3 regions of the Kerstersia gyiorum genome follow, and region 3 is predicted to be linked to each of the others. Evidence: predicted binding sites of a transcription regulator. Region 3 holds the regulator's gene; each other region holds the start of a gene.
What was found. The regulator sigma-54, encoded in region 3, starts transcription at its own class of promoters, with help from an activator protein. The targets are predictions, from matches to a motif close to TGGCANGNAANCTGCTTT.
Positions count from the first base shown of each region.

Region 1: a site for sigma-54 is predicted at 3,178-3,195, ahead of ACEW7X_RS07215 (P-II family nitrogen regulator). Genes of this name have one in related genera too.
Region 2: a site for sigma-54 is predicted at 1,566-1,583, ahead of ACEW7X_RS15025 (flavin monoamine oxidase family protein). Genes of this name have one in related genera too.

Region 1 is NZ_CP169556.1:1,625,588-1,631,088, reverse strand. Features, by position in the region: gene rplT (50S ribosomal protein L20) at 1-162, opposite strand, end outside; gene rpmI (50S ribosomal protein L35) at 178-375, opposite strand; gene ACEW7X_RS07230 (YciI family protein) at 675-968, opposite strand; gene ACEW7X_RS07225 (YifB family Mg chelatase-like AAA ATPase) at 1,015-2,520, opposite strand; gene ACEW7X_RS07220 (accessory factor UbiK family protein) at 2,647-2,922, opposite strand; gene ACEW7X_RS07215 (P-II family nitrogen regulator) at 3,234-3,572, shown strand; gene ACEW7X_RS07210 (ammonium transporter) at 3,606-4,838, shown strand; gene ACEW7X_RS07205 (2-dehydropantoate 2-reductase) at 5,117-5,501, shown strand, end outside.
Region 2 is NZ_CP169556.1:3,436,287-3,441,787, reverse strand. Features, by position in the region: gene ACEW7X_RS15025 (flavin monoamine oxidase family protein) at 1-1,527, opposite strand, end outside; gene ACEW7X_RS15020 (ABC transporter permease) at 1,690-4,173, opposite strand; gene ACEW7X_RS15015 (ABC transporter ATP-binding protein) at 4,237-4,929, opposite strand; gene ACEW7X_RS15010 (arylesterase) at 4,928-5,501, shown strand, end outside.
Region 3 is NZ_CP169556.1:107,003-112,503, forward strand. Features, by position in the region: gene ACEW7X_RS00390 (TetR/AcrR family transcriptional regulator) at 666-1,241, shown strand; gene ACEW7X_RS00395 (hypothetical protein) at 1,289-1,894, opposite strand; gene rpoN (RNA polymerase factor sigma-54) at 1,926-3,311, shown strand; gene ACEW7X_RS00405 (MFS transporter) at 3,335-4,531, shown strand; gene ACEW7X_RS00410 ((2Fe-2S)-binding protein) at 4,619-4,861, shown strand; gene bfr (bacterioferritin) at 5,282-5,501, shown strand, end outside.

The sequences.
Region 1 (5,501 bases), 1.5 Mb from region 3:
CTTCTTGGCACGACGGTCACGGTAGGCATATTGCCCGGCCTTCATGACCGCCTGTTTGGCGATCCGGAATACATTACCGCGGCGACCGCGGTAACCCTTGGCAGCCTTCAGGACTTTTTTGTGACGGGCACGTGCCGTTACACCACGTTTTACGCGAGGCATCTTATATCTCTCCTATCAGGCGAAAGGCAGCATGGCTTTCACCGATGCCACGTCAGCGCTGTGAACGGCGGTGGAGCCGCGCAGCTGGCGCTTGTTCTTGGTCGTCTTCTTGGTGAGGATGTGGCGCTTGAAGGCCTGGCCCCGCTTGATGGATCCGCTGCCGCGAACCACAAAGCGCTTTGCAGCGCTTTTCTTGGTTTTCATCTTAGGCATGAAAATTCCTGCTGAATTCCTGCTGTTTGAACAATAAGACGGCGGGTGCCACACGACCGGAAACCGGACAGGCAGACTTGAAACCCGACATCACTGGATGGGCTGTTCCTGAACCCCTGGCACGGACGCTAGACCCCGGCCAAGGCGACTGCAAACCGCCCGGATTCCCTGCTCCCTTGCGGCTAACAACCGCAATAGACTCAGGAAAGCCTTTGATTATATCGCGTTTTTTGCTTTAACGCTGGGCCTGTAGCGTTCCTGCCGCGCCGGGCACCCCCTTGTCCCCACAGGTCGAAAGCTCAGATCAGCACCTGGTCCGGAATGCCCTTGTGCCAGGAGTAGAGCTCATAGCGCTCGCGCAGGCCATGGACCCAGAACGGATCTTCGCGCAACAGGCGTTCCGCCGTGGCGCGGTCCGGCGATTCGAGAATCCACAACGCCCCCACGGAAGGACCGTCTTCCTGTTCGCGCAGCGCACCGCCGATGCGCACCAGTTCGCTGTTGGCCTTGAGCCATTCCAGATGCGGCTCCATTTGCGCCTGGCGTACATGCGCCATGGCTGGATTGTCATAGAAACGAACGATATACAGCACGTGGCGCCCCTTTTTTAGCGTGTGATCTGTCGAAAAAAACGCCATGCTACCCCAGCGGACGCCGGTATTGCACAGCCTGTGCCAGATGCACCGCCAGCACAGCATCAGCCGCGTCGAGATCGGCAACGGTGCGCGCGACACTCAGCACGCGGTGCGCTGCCCTGGCCGACCAGCCCAACCGCGTCATGGCTGCGTCCAGCATGCGCTGCGCCTCGTCCGCCAAACGGCAGGCCTCGCGCAGCATGGCCGGCGCCAGACGGGCATTGCTGCACCCCTGGCGCGCCAACTGGCGCTGCCTGGCAGCGGCCACACGCTGGCGCACGGCCTCGCTCGTCTCGCCCGGCGGCATGTCCAGCCATCCCGCCTCGGTGGCGGGCAACTCCAGTTGCAGGTCAATGCGGTCCAGCAAAGGACCGGACAGCTTCATTCGGTAGCGCTCGCGTGCCTCCGGGCTGCAGCGACAACTGCGCACCGGATGCCCAAGCCAGCCGCACGGGCAGGGATTCATGGCGGCCACAAGCTGAAACCTGGCGGGATACACCACCCTGCCCGCCGCCCGGGCGATGGCGACCGCGCCGGTTTCCAGCGGCTCGCGCAAGGCCTCCAGCGCCACCCGGCTGAACTCCGGCAATTCATCGAGAAACAGCACGCCATGATGCGCCAGCGTGATTTCCCCTGGACGGGGACGGCTGCCGCCCCCTACCAGGGCAGCCGTGGATACCGAATGGTGAGGCGCGCGGAATGGCGGCTGCCCGCTCAAGACTGGACGAGTGCGCAGCAAACCCGCCAGGGCTGCTGCCTCCAGCGCCTGGCGCGGCGCCAACGGCGGAAGAATGCCAGGCAAGCGCTGCGCCAGCATGCTTTTCCCTGCACCCGGCGGCCCTATCATCAGCAGGCCGTGCTCGCCTGCTGCCGCGACTTCCAGCGCCCGACGCGCCGCCGCCTGGCCGCGCACATCCGACAGACACGGCACAGGTTCTGCCGCCTCCAGCGGCGCGGCCTTCACTGGCGCCAGGCTTTCCTGGCCGCCCAGGTGCAAGGCCAGCGCCCGCAGGCTAGTGGCGCCAAGCACATCCAGGCCAGGTACGTTGGCAGCGATACGCGCGCTTTGCAGAGGCATATAAAGCCTGGCGCCGGCATCGGCGGCTGCCAGAGCCAGGCCCAGGGCGCCGGCTACCGGCACCAGCATGCCGCTCAACGAAAGTTCGCCGGCGAAGATATCGCGCACCAGCGCTTCCTGGGCTGCCGCGCCGCCCTGCAACTGCAATTGGCCCGATGCCAGCAGCACGCCCAGCGCAATGGGAAGATCGAAGCGGCCAGACTCCTTGGGCAAGTCTGCCGGCGACAGATTGGCCGTCAGGCGACCCGCAGGAAATTCATAGCCGCTGCTTTGCAGCGCAGCACGCACCCGCTCCCTGCTTTCACGCACTTCAGCGTCGGGCAGCCCGACGATCTGGAACGCCGGCAAGCCTGGAGCCAGGTGCACCTCCACCCATACCGCAGGCGCATCCAGGCCCACCAACGCCCGGCTTCCCAGTACGGCTAACGACATGAATTTCCTCCGGTACAAGTATGTCCGGAGTATGGCCTGCGACTACCGTCGGGAACAGGCCAGGCGTGCTGGAAATGTCACGCTGCGCTCCTATTGCCCCGACGCAGCGCCCATCAGGACAAGGACTCAGTTCTGCTGCGTGCCCGACGCCTGGGGCTGCTCCAGCGCGGCAATGCGGCCCTCCAGCGCTTCCAGCCGGGCTTCCAGTTCACGCACCCGCGAACGCGTGGCAGCCAGCAGGTCCGCCTGGATATCGAACTCTTCACGCGTGATCAGATCAACGCGGCTGAAGGCCTGGCTGAGAAAAGCCTTGGCATTGCGCTCGATATCGGCTGCCGGCGTGCGGGCGATCAGATCGGAGAATTTTTGCTGCAGGTCTGCGAGGAAATCGTTGCGGTTCATGCTCGTTCCAGAGAAAGGATCCAATGACGGAAGTTTAAGCTACTTGCCGCTTTCCAGCGTCCCTTGCCGCACTGGCGGCCAGCAGCCGCACCATTTCAGTGCGTTGCGCCGTGCAGCTGACCCAATCCGCGCACCATCTGCGTGCAAACCGCCACACACGCTGCCGTCCGCACCCTGCCGGGCTGGCGCATTTGCCCGCACGCACCGCAGGCAGGCAGCGATTGCGCATGCCGCTTCCCGCCTGCCGGCGCAGATTGGCACGCATCTTGCTTAGCTCGGTTCAGGACAGCCCAAACCCGCAAGGAGCCCATATGAAACTCATCATCGCCATCATCAAGCCGTTCAAGCTGGACGAGGTGCGCGTGGCACTTTCGACCGCTGGCGTGCAAGGCATGACCGTCAGCGAAGTCAACGGCTTCGGCCGCCAGAAAGGCCATACCGAACTGTATCGCGGCGCCGAATATGCCGTGGACTTCCTGCCCAAGCTGCGCATTGAGGTCGTGGTGCCGGATGCCCAGCTTGACACCACCCTGGAAGCCATCGAAAGCGCGGCCTACACCGGCAAGATCGGCGACGGCAAGCTGTTCGTCGTTCCCGTGGAACGCGCCGTGCGCATACGTACTGGTGAATCCGACGAGTCCGCTCTCTGAGCCTCTTTCCATCCCGCATAAAGGAAACTGAAAATGGAAAACGCAGACATCGCCTGGTTGAGCGTCTCGACCCTGCTCGTTCTCATGATGGTAGTTCCCGGCCTGGCGCTGTTCTACGGCGGCATGGTCCGCTCCAAGAACGTGCTCTCCGTACTGATGCAGACCACTTCGGTATTCTGCCTGGCAGTCGTCCTGTGGTTCGTCTACGGCTATTCCCTGGCCTTCACCGATGGCAACGCATTCTTCGGCGGCTTCTCAAAACTGTTCCTGTCCGGCCTGTTCAACGCCCCTGACGGCTTCGCGGAATCAGGCAGCGTGCCCGAACTGCTATTTGCCGCCTTCCAGGCGACATTCGCCGGCATCACCTGCGCGCTGATCATCGGCGGCTTTGCCGAACGCGCCCGCTTCTCGGCCGTGCTGGTCTTCACCGTGGTCTGGTTCACGCTGGCCTACGTACCGATCGCCCACATGGTCTGGTACGGCGGCGATGTTCCCGGCCTGTTGTTTGCAGCGGGTGCGCTGGACTTCGCCGGCGGCACTGTGGTGCACATCAACTCCGGTATTGCCGCGCTGACGGCCGCTGCACTGGTCGGCAAACGCCTGGGTTATGGCAAGGAAGCGCTGCAACCGCACAACCTGCCCATGACCTATATCGGCGCCGCCGTGCTGTGGGTGGGCTGGTTCGGCTTCAACGCGGGTTCGGCGCTGGCCGCCAACAACACCGCCGTGCTGGCCTTCATGAACACGCTGATCGCCACCGCCATTGCCGTCCTGGCCTGGTCGGCCACGGAAAAACTGCTCAAGGGCCGTTCCTCGCTGCTGGGCGCGGCCTCGGGTGCCATCGCCGGCCTGGTCGGCATCACCCCGGCAGCTGGCCTGGTCGGCCCGGTGGGTGCGCTGATCATCGGGCTCATCGCCGGTGTGGCCTGCGCCTGGTCGGTGACCTACGTGAAGCATTGGCTGCGCATCGACGACGCGCTGGACGTGTTCTGCATCCACGGCATCGGCGGCATCATCGGCGCCATCCTGACCGGCATCTTCAATGCCCAATCCCTGGGCGGCCCTGGCATCACCAGTGCGGAAATCCCGGCGCAAATCTGGACCCAGGTGGAAGGCGTGCTGCTAACCATCGTCTGGTCCGGCGTGGTCGCCATCGTCGCCTATTACGTGGCCAAGGTCCTGTGCGGCAGCTTCCGCGTCTCCGAGGAAGATGAACGCGCCGGCCTGGATATCTCCGCCCACGGGGAATCGGCCTACCGCAAGTAAACCCTCCAGTCGTCCATCCCTTTGCCCCGCGCGGCCTCTGGCCGGCGGGGTTCTTTTTTACCCCCTGGCCGCCTTTCCAGATCAGCACCAACGCGCCCGCCAGCGCGATATCATCACGCATACGCTGCATACGCACACCATGCCAATCAGGCATACCGCAGCTCCAGCAGGACCGATGCCATTGATTGCCCTGCCTGGCGCTGCGGCACGAGATGCGATCCTTTTTCCACTCATTTCTCGCTACCCAGCCAAGCGAGCGCCTCCCCATTCCATTCCTGATGACTCATTCCGCCACGCCATACCGTATCCAACGTGTCTATTTCATCGGCCTGGGCGCCATCGGCCTGAAGTACGCGGCCCGCCTGCACGACCTGGACCCCAGCCTGGTCACGGTGATTGCATCTGCCGCACGCATCGCTGCCTTGCGCGCCACCCCGCCCACCGTCAACGGCAAACGCTACGACTTCAAGTTCGTCGAACCTGGCCAGGCGGCGCCACCTGCCGACCTGATTTTCGTTGCCGTCAAGGCCGGGCAATTGCCGCAGGCGATTGACGACCTGCGCGGCTTCGTCGGCCCCGATACCTGCGTGGTCTCGCTCATGAATGGCATCAGCAGCGAAGAACAGATAGGCGCCGCCATCGGCCCGGAGCATGTGCTGTATG
Region 2 (5,501 bases), 560 kb from region 3:
GGTCTGGTAGCTCAGGTGTTCGCCGGCAAGATAGACCCGGCCTTCCGGCTCCAGGAGCAGGGGATAGGTGGTGCGGCGTCCTTCTTCGCTCCAGTGGGCCCAGCCGCCCCGGTTGTAGGGTACGTTTTGCCAGGCAATGGAAAAGCTGTTGCGGAAGCTTTCCTGGTATTGCGGAAATATCTTCTGGCCGTTGGTCAGCGCGAAGGTGGTGCGTTCGGCCGGGTCAAGCTTGCCGATGGTTTCGGCGTTGCCGCCGAAGTTGTAGTAGCCCAGGATGATGCCTGCCGCACCCTGCCAGTTGTTCGAGGGCAGTGTAATGTTGCCTATGCCCTTGATATCGGTGCGGACGTGGCCGCCATAGATGGCGTCATCCACTTCCCAGAACCGGTTTTTCATCTGCAGGCCGATTTTGCCGGCGGGCATGTAGGGCACCGAGGCGATGGCGGCCTTGAAGGCAGCGGAAAAATCGGTGTCCAGGTCTTTCAGCACGGGCAGCGGGATCGTGCAAATGCAGTAATCGGCCTGCAGCGTTTCGGCCGTGCCGGAGCGGGTGTCCTTGACGACCACGGTGACGCCCGCATCGTTCTGGCGCAGCGATTGCACTTCCGCCTGGTAGCGGATCAGGCCGTTGAGCTGCCGTGCAAAGGCGGCGGGAATCTGGTCCATGCCCTCCAGCGGATGGAACATGGTGATCTGCTGGTTGAAGCTCTGCACCGATTGGTAGATATGCCCCAGCCTGGAACCCAGTAGTTCTGCGAAGCCCAGCGGGTCGGATGGCGTGCCAGGGCCGGGTTCGGTGCCCGCGCCCGGATTGACGGCGTAGCCACGGCCATTGGTGCCGTGATAGCGCAGGTCGTCCTTGCCCAGATAACCTTCCTGCGCCAGGTAGTCCAGCAACAACGCCTTGTCGGCGGCGGTGATTTGCTCGTCCAGCTTGCCGTCCACGATGCTTTTGGCCAGCAGTTCATTGACGTAGCCACGCATGTCCGCCTTGACCTCGCCCTGCCGCAGGCGCTGGCCTGAAAGCGCACCTGCGTTTTCATGGTAGACATAGGCAGCGTCGTTGTCGTTGACGAAAATGCCCAGCGGCACCTTGAATTCGCGCGTGTAGTACAGCGTGGAACGATGGTGGTAGGGGATGCGCATCGGCCCCAGATTGAAGAAATCTCCGCTGTCGAAGTCGCAGACAGAGGGATTGCCGGGTTCTTCGCTGCGCGTCCCTTTGCGGGCGGTGCGCGCCCGGCCGCCAGCGATGGGCCGGGCTTCCACGATCATGCAGTCATAGCCCGCCTTGCGCAGTTCGTAGGCGCTGGTCAGCCCGGCGATGCCGGCGCCCAGTATCAGCACGCGCTTGCCCTTGCCGCTGCCTTGCAGCCTGGGGGGCTGGTCGCTCTGCGATGCCAGCGTCAGGCCCCAGGCGTTCATTGTTGCCATGGCCAGGCCCAGGCCGCCCAGTGCGGCGGCACGGTAAAGAAATTCCCGGCGGGTGGGGATAGCGGAAGAAGGGGTGCGGATGCTGTCTGACATGGATTTCTGCCTTGCGGGTGGGTGAGAACTCCACATGCAAAGCAATATCCATGCCATCTTCCGGTCACTGTGGGCAGGCCCAGGGCAGGCACCAGAATGACGCAACCCGCACTGTGACGAGGCCTTGCGGCAGTGCGGGCGCGCCGCCAGGCGGCCCTGGGGTCAGGCTGCGCGCAGTAACGCCATGGGCGGGGTATTCAGGATGCGCCGTGTCCCGGCCAGGCCCAGCAAGGTGATGACCAGCGCCGCCAGCAGGGCGGTGCCGGCCAATTGCGCCCAGGGCAGCGGTACTGCCGCCATGCGGAACACGCTTTGCCCCAGCCAGCTTCCGGCACCTGCGGCGCCCATCGTGGCGGTCAGTGCGGCAATCAGTCCCAGGACCAGGAATTCGCATAGCGCGGCCAGGCGCAGTTGGCGCCGCTGGGCCCCCAGGGTACGCAGCAGCGCGGCTTCGTGGCGGCGTTGCTGCGTGCTGGCGGCCAGCGCGGCAGCCAGCACCAGTGCGCCGGCCAGCAGGCTGAAGGAAAGCACCCAGCTCACTGCGCTGCTGACACGCTCGATGATGCTGCGCACGCGTTCCAGCAGGTCATTGACGTCCAGCATGCTGACGTTGGGGAATTGTCGGGCCATGTCCGCCAAGTGGTTGTTCTGCGCTGGCGGCAGGTAATAGCTGGCGATCCAGGTATGCGGCATGCCGTCCGCGTGGGCCGGGTCCAGCAGCAGGAAGAAATTGACGCGGAAGGAGCTCCAGTCGACTTCCCGCACGCTGTCTATGGTGGCGGTGACGCTGCGCCCGCCGCTCTCCAGTGTCAGGCTGTCGCCCAGCTTCAGGCCAAAGCGTTCCATCCAGCCCTTTTCCACCGACAGGCCGGCCGCTCCGGCCTCAGGCGCCTGCCAGGCGCCGGCGACCAGCCGATTGGCCGAGGGCAGCGTGGCGCTCCAGGAAAAACGCAGTTGCTCGGCGGCGCGCTCGCGCTGTTCCGGGGTCTGGTAGAAGCTCTCAGCAAGCTCGCCGTTGATGGCAGTCAGTTTGCCTACGGCCAGCGGCAGCATTGCGACCTGGGAGGCACTGGCCTGGTCCAGGGCGGCCCGGTAATCGGGCACTTGTTCCTCCAGGACATTCAGGGCGAACCAGTTCGGTGTTTCATCCGGCAGTTCCGAACGCCATTCCTGCAACAGGGCCGGGGCGGCCACGGCCAGTATCAGCAGCGCGCACAGACCCAGGCTCAGCGCCACGGCCTGGACGGCGCTGGTGAAGCGGCGGCGGGCCAGCGACGCCAGGCCCAGGCGCAGGGCGGGGTGGATGCCGGCGGCGACACGGCGCGCCAGCCACAGGGCCAACAGCGCCAGGATGGCAGCCACCAGGGCTACGACCGCAAGGCTGATGGCAAGGATGATGGCCAGCCTGGCGCTGCCGGCCTGCATCCAGATCAGTCCCAGCGCGGTAGCCAGTGGCAGCAGGTAGAACAGGTCGAAACGGCGCACGCGGGGTGCCACGCTGCGGCGGAACACCGCCGCTGGCGGGACGTCCGCCAGCCGGGCCAGCGGCGGCAGGGCGAATCCGGCCAGGATGGCCAGGCCCATGGCGGCAGCGGCCAGCGACGGCAGGACAGGTTGTACGGTTGGCAGGGCGCCGCTGAACAGCTTGCCTGCGACTTGCCAGGCCAGGGCGGACAGCCCTTGTGTCAGTGCGATACCCAGCAGGGCGGCGGGCAGGGCCAGTGCGGCCAGCGTGCCAGCCAAGAGCTTCAGCACGTCGGCGCGCGGGGCGCCCAGTGCGCGTAGCAGCGCCACTTCATCGGTCTTGCGTTGCGCATAGCGCTGAGATGCCAGTGCGATGGCGACGCCGGCCAGCAGTGCTGCGAGCAATGCGCACAGGCGCAGGAAGGCGTTGGCGCGCTCGAAGGCGCCGCCCAGGTTTTGTTGCGCGTCTTCCAGTTCAATGAGGCGAGCGTTGTCTGGCAAGGCCTGGCTGGCCGCCCATTGCTTCCAGTCCTGCACGGCGCCGGGCGCGCCGGCCAGCAGCAGGCTGTAGCGGGCGCGGCTGCCGGGCCCCAGCAGGCCGGCGCGTTCGATGTCGGCAAGCGGGGCCAGGGCCGTGGGGGCCAGTGCGAAGACGTTGCCGCCGTCGGGCTGGCGCAGCAGTTCACCGGCAATCCGCAGATTGGCGTCGCCGATCTGCACGGTGGCGCCTATGTCGACGCCCAGTGCGGCAAGCGCGCGCGCATCCAGGTAAATTTCACCGGGCTGGGGAGCGGGGGCGGTGTGTTGCCTGCCGTCCGCGTCGCGCAGCGTGATTTCCCCGCGCAGGGGCCATTCGGGCGAGACGGCCGCCAGGTTCAGCAACTGGGCCTGTTCCTGGGCGAAGGCCATGCTGGGAAAACGCACGGCATGGGCCGTGGCGAGCGCCATTTCCCGGGCCTGGATTTCGTATTCGGCAGGGATAGGGCTGGGGGCGTTGATGCCGCCATCGCCGCCGACCAGCTCGGCGGAACCTGCGGCAATGCTGTGTTCAACCCGTAGTGCCAGGGTGGCGACCACTCCCAGCGCAACAATCGAAAGCACCAGCGCGAGCGCCAGGGTGCGCAATTCCGCCAGGCGCCATTCACGCCGGACGGTACGGAGAGCCAGGGGGAGGATATTCATGGATGTCGGGCAACAGCGGGAGTGGGACGACACGGGAAGCAGGGAACAGGCACGGCGGCGGCCTCAGGCGGCATCGACCAGGCGGCCGGCTGTAATGTGCAGGGTCTGCTGGCAGCGCTGCGCCAGTGTCAGGTCGTGTGTGACCAGCACCAGCGTCGTGCCATGCTCCTGGTTGAGACGGAACAACAGGTCGCTGACGGCGCCGCCGGTGCGGGCATCCAGGTTGCCGGTCGGTTCATCGGCAAACAGGATGCGCGGTTCGTTGACGAAGGCGCGAGCTATGGCAACGCGCTGCTGTTCTCCACCGGACAACTGTGCCGGATAGTGCCCGCGGCGGTGCGACAGGCCGACGGCATCGAGTGCGGCCTGGGCGCGTTCACGCGCGCGCGCGGCACCTTCCAGTTCCAGCGGCAGCATGACGTTTTCCTCGGCACTGAGCGCCGGCAGCAGATGGAACGATTGGAAGACGAAACCGACCAGGCGGCGGCGCAATCCCGCTCGGGCCTCTTCATCCAGGGTTTCCAGCGCGTGGCCGTCCAGGCGTATGCTGCCGCTGCTGGGAACATCCAGCCCGGCCAGCAGTCCCAGCAGGGTCGTCTTGCCGGAACCGGATGCGCCGATGATGGCGGCGCTTTCTCCGGCATGGATGCGCAGCGAGATATCCTCCAGGATATCGAGTCTGCCGGTGGGGCCTGTCACCGACTTGCTAACATTCAGGCTTTCCAAAAGTACCTGTTCCTGGGATGAACCGCTCATGCGTCGTTTCCTTTGCTTGCTGTGCCTGTGGATGGCCGCGCCTTTCGCGCATGCGGCTGATCCGGTGATTCTGGTAATGGGGGATTCCCTATCTGCTGCGCATAACATTCCTGCGGAGCAGGGCTGGGTCAGCCTGCTGTCCCAACGCCTGGCCACCGAGGCGCCGGATTGGAAGGTCGTCAATGCCAGTGTCAGCGGCGCGACCAGCGCCAATGGCAAGGCGGCATTGCCCGCGTTGCTCGAAGAGCACCACCCCGAGATACTCGTGCTGGAACTGGGCGCCAATGACGGATTGCGCGGCCAACCGTTGGCCGCGCTGGAAGGTAACCTGGCCGACATGATAGAAGATGCGCGTACGGCCGGGGCCGAAGTCCTGCTCATCGGTATCGAACTGCCGGTGAATTATGGGCCGCGCTACCGCGATGGCTTGCGCCAGGTGTATGCCGGGTTGGCGCAGCGCTACCAGACCGGCCTGGTGCCGTTCCTGCTTGAAGGGGTGGCGCTGGACTCGGCGCTGATGCAAAGCGATGGCCTGCATCCGGTGGCGGCGGCCCAGCCGCAGGTGCTGGAAA
Region 3 (5,501 bases):
GAGCAAGGAAAGTTGTATTCCCGGACTGGGATACTGCCGGATTGCCTGTTATTTCAGATATTAGAAAATAAAAGGCCGTGTATTAAAAAAAACTGTAATGAGATCCATGGTCCCGGACAGGAAACTGCAGGCATCTGCCCGGTGATTAGACAGCACCGATGCTGGAATGTCCGGCGCTATTGGGCGCGATAAGCTGCCAATTGTGATAGTCCTTGGCGATGCATGCCATTGGTGAATACCTGAGTCTTGGGATTGACATTGGTGCTATGACGAAAATACTGATTTTTCAGCTTCAAATAATTTCTGCTTTTTTGGGGTAAATCCGTATATTGTCGGACGAGTGGGTTAATTGTGAGGAATTGTGCGCAATTGTCCGGCAGTTGTCAGTGTATGTTCGTGATTTTGCGGAAATAGGTCAGGGAATCAGTCCGGGTCTTCGCCTTTCGTAGGGGTTGGAATTTCTTTTGCAATGCGGCATGATGCATGCCTAATGCATTAGAGTAAAAACCAGGCGAATATTTATTTTGATAGCATTGGCCCTGCGGATGGATAGGACGTCGTGCTGGTAAGGCTGCACGATTGCCGGTCGTGTTCGCATAGGAAATTTTTGCCTGGCCGGAGAGATGACCGTTGTCATTTTCTGCGTTGGTCGTAGGGGATCTGATATGGATATGCGCGCACACATTATTGAGGTCGCGGGCACTTTGTTTTATGCCGAAGGCATCAGGGCAGTGGGCGTAGATCGCATCATCGCCGAAGCGGGGATTGCCAAGGCGACGCTGTACCGGCATTTCGCCACCAAGGAAGCACTGGTGGTTGCGTATTTGAGGGACAGATACGAAAGGATTACGCAACATCTGCGCGAACAGGTGCTGGAAAACGACCAGCCGGATCCGGCAGAGAAGGCATTGTTACCTTATCGTATTCTGCAGGAGATGGGTGCACGCAGCGAATATCGCGGTTGTGCCTTTCTGCTGGCGGTGGCGGAAAACGAAGGATGTGCGCCGGTGTTGGCAGTGGCGCGCGAGTATCGGCGCTGGATCCTGCAAATGTTTACCGAATTGGCCGGTAATCTGACGGATGAGGCCGATGAATTGTCTGAGGAATTGACGCTTTGCTTTGAAGGTGCGATGGCGGCAATGGCCATTCATCGTGAACCGTTCGCAGCAGAGGTCGCCCGTCGCTGCGCATTCGCGCTCATTCGTGCGCGCCAGCCGTTGTCCGTGGCGAGCGTAGCGTGAACGCGGCATTCTCCGGCTAATCTGCCGGGGAATGCCTGCGTTTCATTTCAATCAGTCTCCAGGCGCGGTTCCTGGCGTTGTTGCTTGAATAATGCCGCGGGCTGGCCTGTTGTGGCCGTTTGAGCATTCGCCGGTTTCATCGCAGCCGCCAATGCGGCGCGTTGTTCGCTGGCAATATGGAATTTCTCCACGCGCCCGCTGGCCAATTCGGTGGCAGTGCGTTTCAGGTCTCCCAGCGCCAGGGGCGTCTCCCTGTCCTGCCATACCCAATCCAGTACGGCGCGGCCATCATCGGAAAGGTCGCGGCATAGCGGCGCCAGTTCGCCCGGCGGCACGATTTTTTCCCAATGATGGTTGATTCTTTCCCGCGCCCACGCGCGCAGCAGGGACAGTACCCCCAGGCTCAACAGCACGGCCAGCGCCCACCAGACATAGGGGCCGCTGCGCAAGGCCATGTCCTGTGCGTTGGTACTGAACTTGGCCAGGAATTCATAGCGTTGGGCCAGGCCATATGACAGGCCTTGCCAGCATAGCCAGAGCCATGCCAGGGCGGCGAGCAGGATCAGGCCTCCATCGCGCAGCAGCGCAGGCTGCGCCTGGGCGCGCAGATAATTATTCAACACTTGCAGATCATATCGGCTGGGTGAAGTCATGTCGGGTCTTATGGTGCAAAATATGGTTCCCATGATACGACCCGCGCTGGAAATTCGCCAAAGTCAGCAGTTGGTGCTGACGCCACAGTTGCAACAGGCCTTGCGTCTCTTGCAACTGTCGTCGCTGGACCTGCAACAGGAAATCTCGCAGGCGCTGACGGAAAACCCGGTTCTGGAGCTGGAATCCCCCGAACCCGCCGCTGAGTCGGTGGCGGCCGAGGATCTGTTTTCCGGAGGCGGCGGCCCGCGCCAGGACGGCGACGACGATTTTTTCCCCGAGGCTGCCGCCACGCCGTCGCTGCGCGAGCACCTGCTGGGGCAGATTTCCTGTACCCGTGCCAGCCGTCGTGACCTCGCGCTGATGACCGTGCTGATCGACGAATTGGACGATAACGGCTATCTTGCGGCCAGTTTCGAGGAAATCCTGGCCTATTTGCCGGAATCGCTCGAGGTTGAACAGGGCGAACTGGAAGCGGCATTGGCCTTGCTGCAGAATATGGAGCCGGCCGGTATTGCCGCCCGCACGATGTCCGAATGCCTGCTGCTGCAATTGCGGCAGCCGGATGCCAAGGTCTGGCCCGAGGCCCGCGACGCTGCCATTGTGGCGCTGGCGCGGCGCCTGTGCGAGAGGCATCTGGACGCCCTGGCGGCGGGCCGGCTTGCTTTCCTGTGCGAGGAATTGAAGTGTTCGCCGGCCGAGGTGCGTACCGCGCACGCCCTGATCCGGCGGTTGGACCCTTACCCGGGCCGGGCCTGGACGGTGCCGGTGGCGGATTTTGCGGTTCCGGACGTGATCGCTTACCGTAGCGGCAATGGCTGGCGTGTTCGCCTGAATGGCGACCTGGTGCCGCGCCTGAGCGTGAATGATGCCTATGTGCAGGCTCTGGGGCAGGAGCCGCGCGGCAGTTACGAGGGCCTGCAGTCCCATGTGCAGCAGGCGCGCTGGCTGATCCGACAGGTAGCGCAGCGCTTCGATACGCTGCTGCGCGTCTCTACCGAGATCGTGGCGCGGCAGCAGGCTTTCTTCGAATCCGGCATGGTGGCGTTGCGGCCGATGGTGCTGCGCGAGATCGCCGAGGCCTTGGGCATGCACGAGTCCACGATATCGCGGGCGACCTCCAGCAAGTACATGGCGACGCCGCACGGCACGCTGGAGCTCAAGCGGTTTTTCAGTACCGGCGTGCCGGCAGCCGATGGCGAGTCGGCTTCTGCGGCGTCGATTCAGGCGATGATGCGTGAAATGCTGGATCAGGAAGATCCGCGCAAGCCGCTGTCCGATAGCCAGCTGATGGCCAAGCTGGCCGAGCGCGGTGTCGAGCTGGCGCGCCGCACGGTTGCCAAGTACCGGGAAGGCATGAGAGTGCCTACGGCTTCGCAGCGCAAGGCCATGGCCTTGATGCGTATGGATGATTGTTGAAGCCCGCGGGCGATTTCAGGACTATGGACGATTCTTCTTTCAGCTTGCGCAAGATTGCGTTGGCAGCCTACGGACCTTCCGTGCTGTTCGGCGTCGGTATCGGCGCCATGACGCCAGTCATTGCCCTGAGCGTGCGCGGCCTGGGAGCGTCATATGCCGTGGCCGGGCTGGTGGCCGCGCTGGTGGGCCTGGGTTCGCTGGTCAGCAATATCCCGGCGGCGCTGCTGGTCAATCGCTATGGCGAACGGCGCGCGATGATAGGCGCATCGCTGCTGAGCGCGGTGGCCATGCTGATCGCGATGGCAGCCCATATGGTGTGGATGATGGCGGTGGCGACCCTGTTGGTCGGCGCGGCCGCATCAGTGTTCCAGCTGGCGCGGCAAAGTTACCTGGTGCAGGCCGTGCCGCTGGCCATGCGGGCGCGGGCGCTGTCCGTTCTGGGCGGCACGGCGCGCATAGGCGCGTTCGTCGGGCCGTTCGCGGGAGCCGGTTTGATTGCGTTGATGGATTTGCCGGGTGCCTATCTGTTGGCGATGATCGCGATGCTTGGGGCCGGGGTGCTGGCCTACAAGGTACCTGATCTGGAGGTACCGGCCGCCCTGGCGACGGTGGGCGGGGGCAAGGCGTCGCTGCTGTCGATTGCGCGCTCCCATGCCGGTGTATTCCTGAGCCTGGGCATAGGCGTCCTGTTGATCAGCGTGCTGCGCGCCACCCGGCAGGTGGTGCTGCCGCTCTGGGCGGAACAGCTGGGGCTGGATTCGGTTGCGATTTCGGTGATCTATGGCCTGGTGGCGGCGTTGGACATGGCCGTGTTCTACCATGCCGGCAAAATTATGGACCGCCATGGGCGGGTCTGGGTGGCGGTGCCGTCGGTGTTGCTGATGGGCGCCAGCCTGATGCTGATGCCGTTTGCCTCGGGCGTTATATCGTTCATGGAGACGGCCTTGATGCTGGGCTTCGGCAACGGCATCAGTTCCGGCATCGTGATGACGCTGGCGGCCGATGCCGCTCCGGCACAGGGCCGGCACCACTTCCTCGGCCTATGGCGGCTGGTGTCGGACGTGGGGTCCAGTGCTGGTCCCCTGCTGTTGTCGGCCCTCACGGGAGCCATTTCGCTGGCGGTGGGAACCTTTGTTGTTGGAACGTTCGGGCTGGCGGCAGCGGCGGTATTCTGGCGTTGCCTGCCGCATGGCCCGGGACCCTACCGGCGCAAGGCCTGAGGAGCGGAGCCTGGCCGGGAAAACCCCGGGGCCGGGGAGGCAGGAAGACGCTTGCATATGACATGGACTTTCAAGATAATTAGTCTCATGTACATTTGTATTTGTAACGCTGTCACTGAGCGCCAGGTTCGCGCATGCGTCGATTCCGGCGCCGCGACGCTCGATGATCTCCAGTATGAGCTCGGCGTGGCCAGTTGCTGTGGCCGCTGTGCCGAGAGCGCCTGTTCCTACTTGCCTGGCGGCGCTTGCCACACCGTGGCGACTGTCGCCTTGCCGGCCGGCGCGGCGTCGGAGATCCTCCCGGCCAGCGCCGCTCAGCAAGCCGCCTGATTCGCTCAGTATCCGGGTTGGCGTGCCGCCAGGCACGCCATGGCCTGTGGTGTTTCTGTATGATTTAAACAACAGCAGACACCGGCCATTCTCATTTGGTCCAACACCTCTGTTGCGGCAATTTACTCCTGATCTTCGGTTTTTTTCATGAAAATCAAACGGTTTTCATGAATTTTGCGTCTGCCAGCCCGCATCAGGCCTGATCCGGCCATGCGGCATTTTGCAGTTGCAGACGCATTCTCATTCGCCAGAGCTTTCCTGTCATGGGTTGCACGGCGGTTTACCACATGCATAGTCGGCATGGGCTTTTGCCCGCGTGGATGCTAGCCTGACTGGGTTTCAGCGGCGGCCAGGGCCTTGCCTGGGTGTGTTGTTTCCCCATGCCGCTGCCTTATCAAACCCATACAGCCGGAGCCGACGATGAAGGGTGACAGACAGGTTATCAAGTTTTTGAATGCGCAACTGACCAATGAGCTGACGGCCATTAACCAGTATTTCCTGCATGCGCGCATGCTGCGCCACTGGGGGCTGAACCGCCTGGGCAAGTATGAGTACGATGAATCCATCAGCGAAATGAAGCACGCCGACAAACTGATGGAACGGATCTTCATGCTGGACGGCCTGCCCAACCTGCAGGACC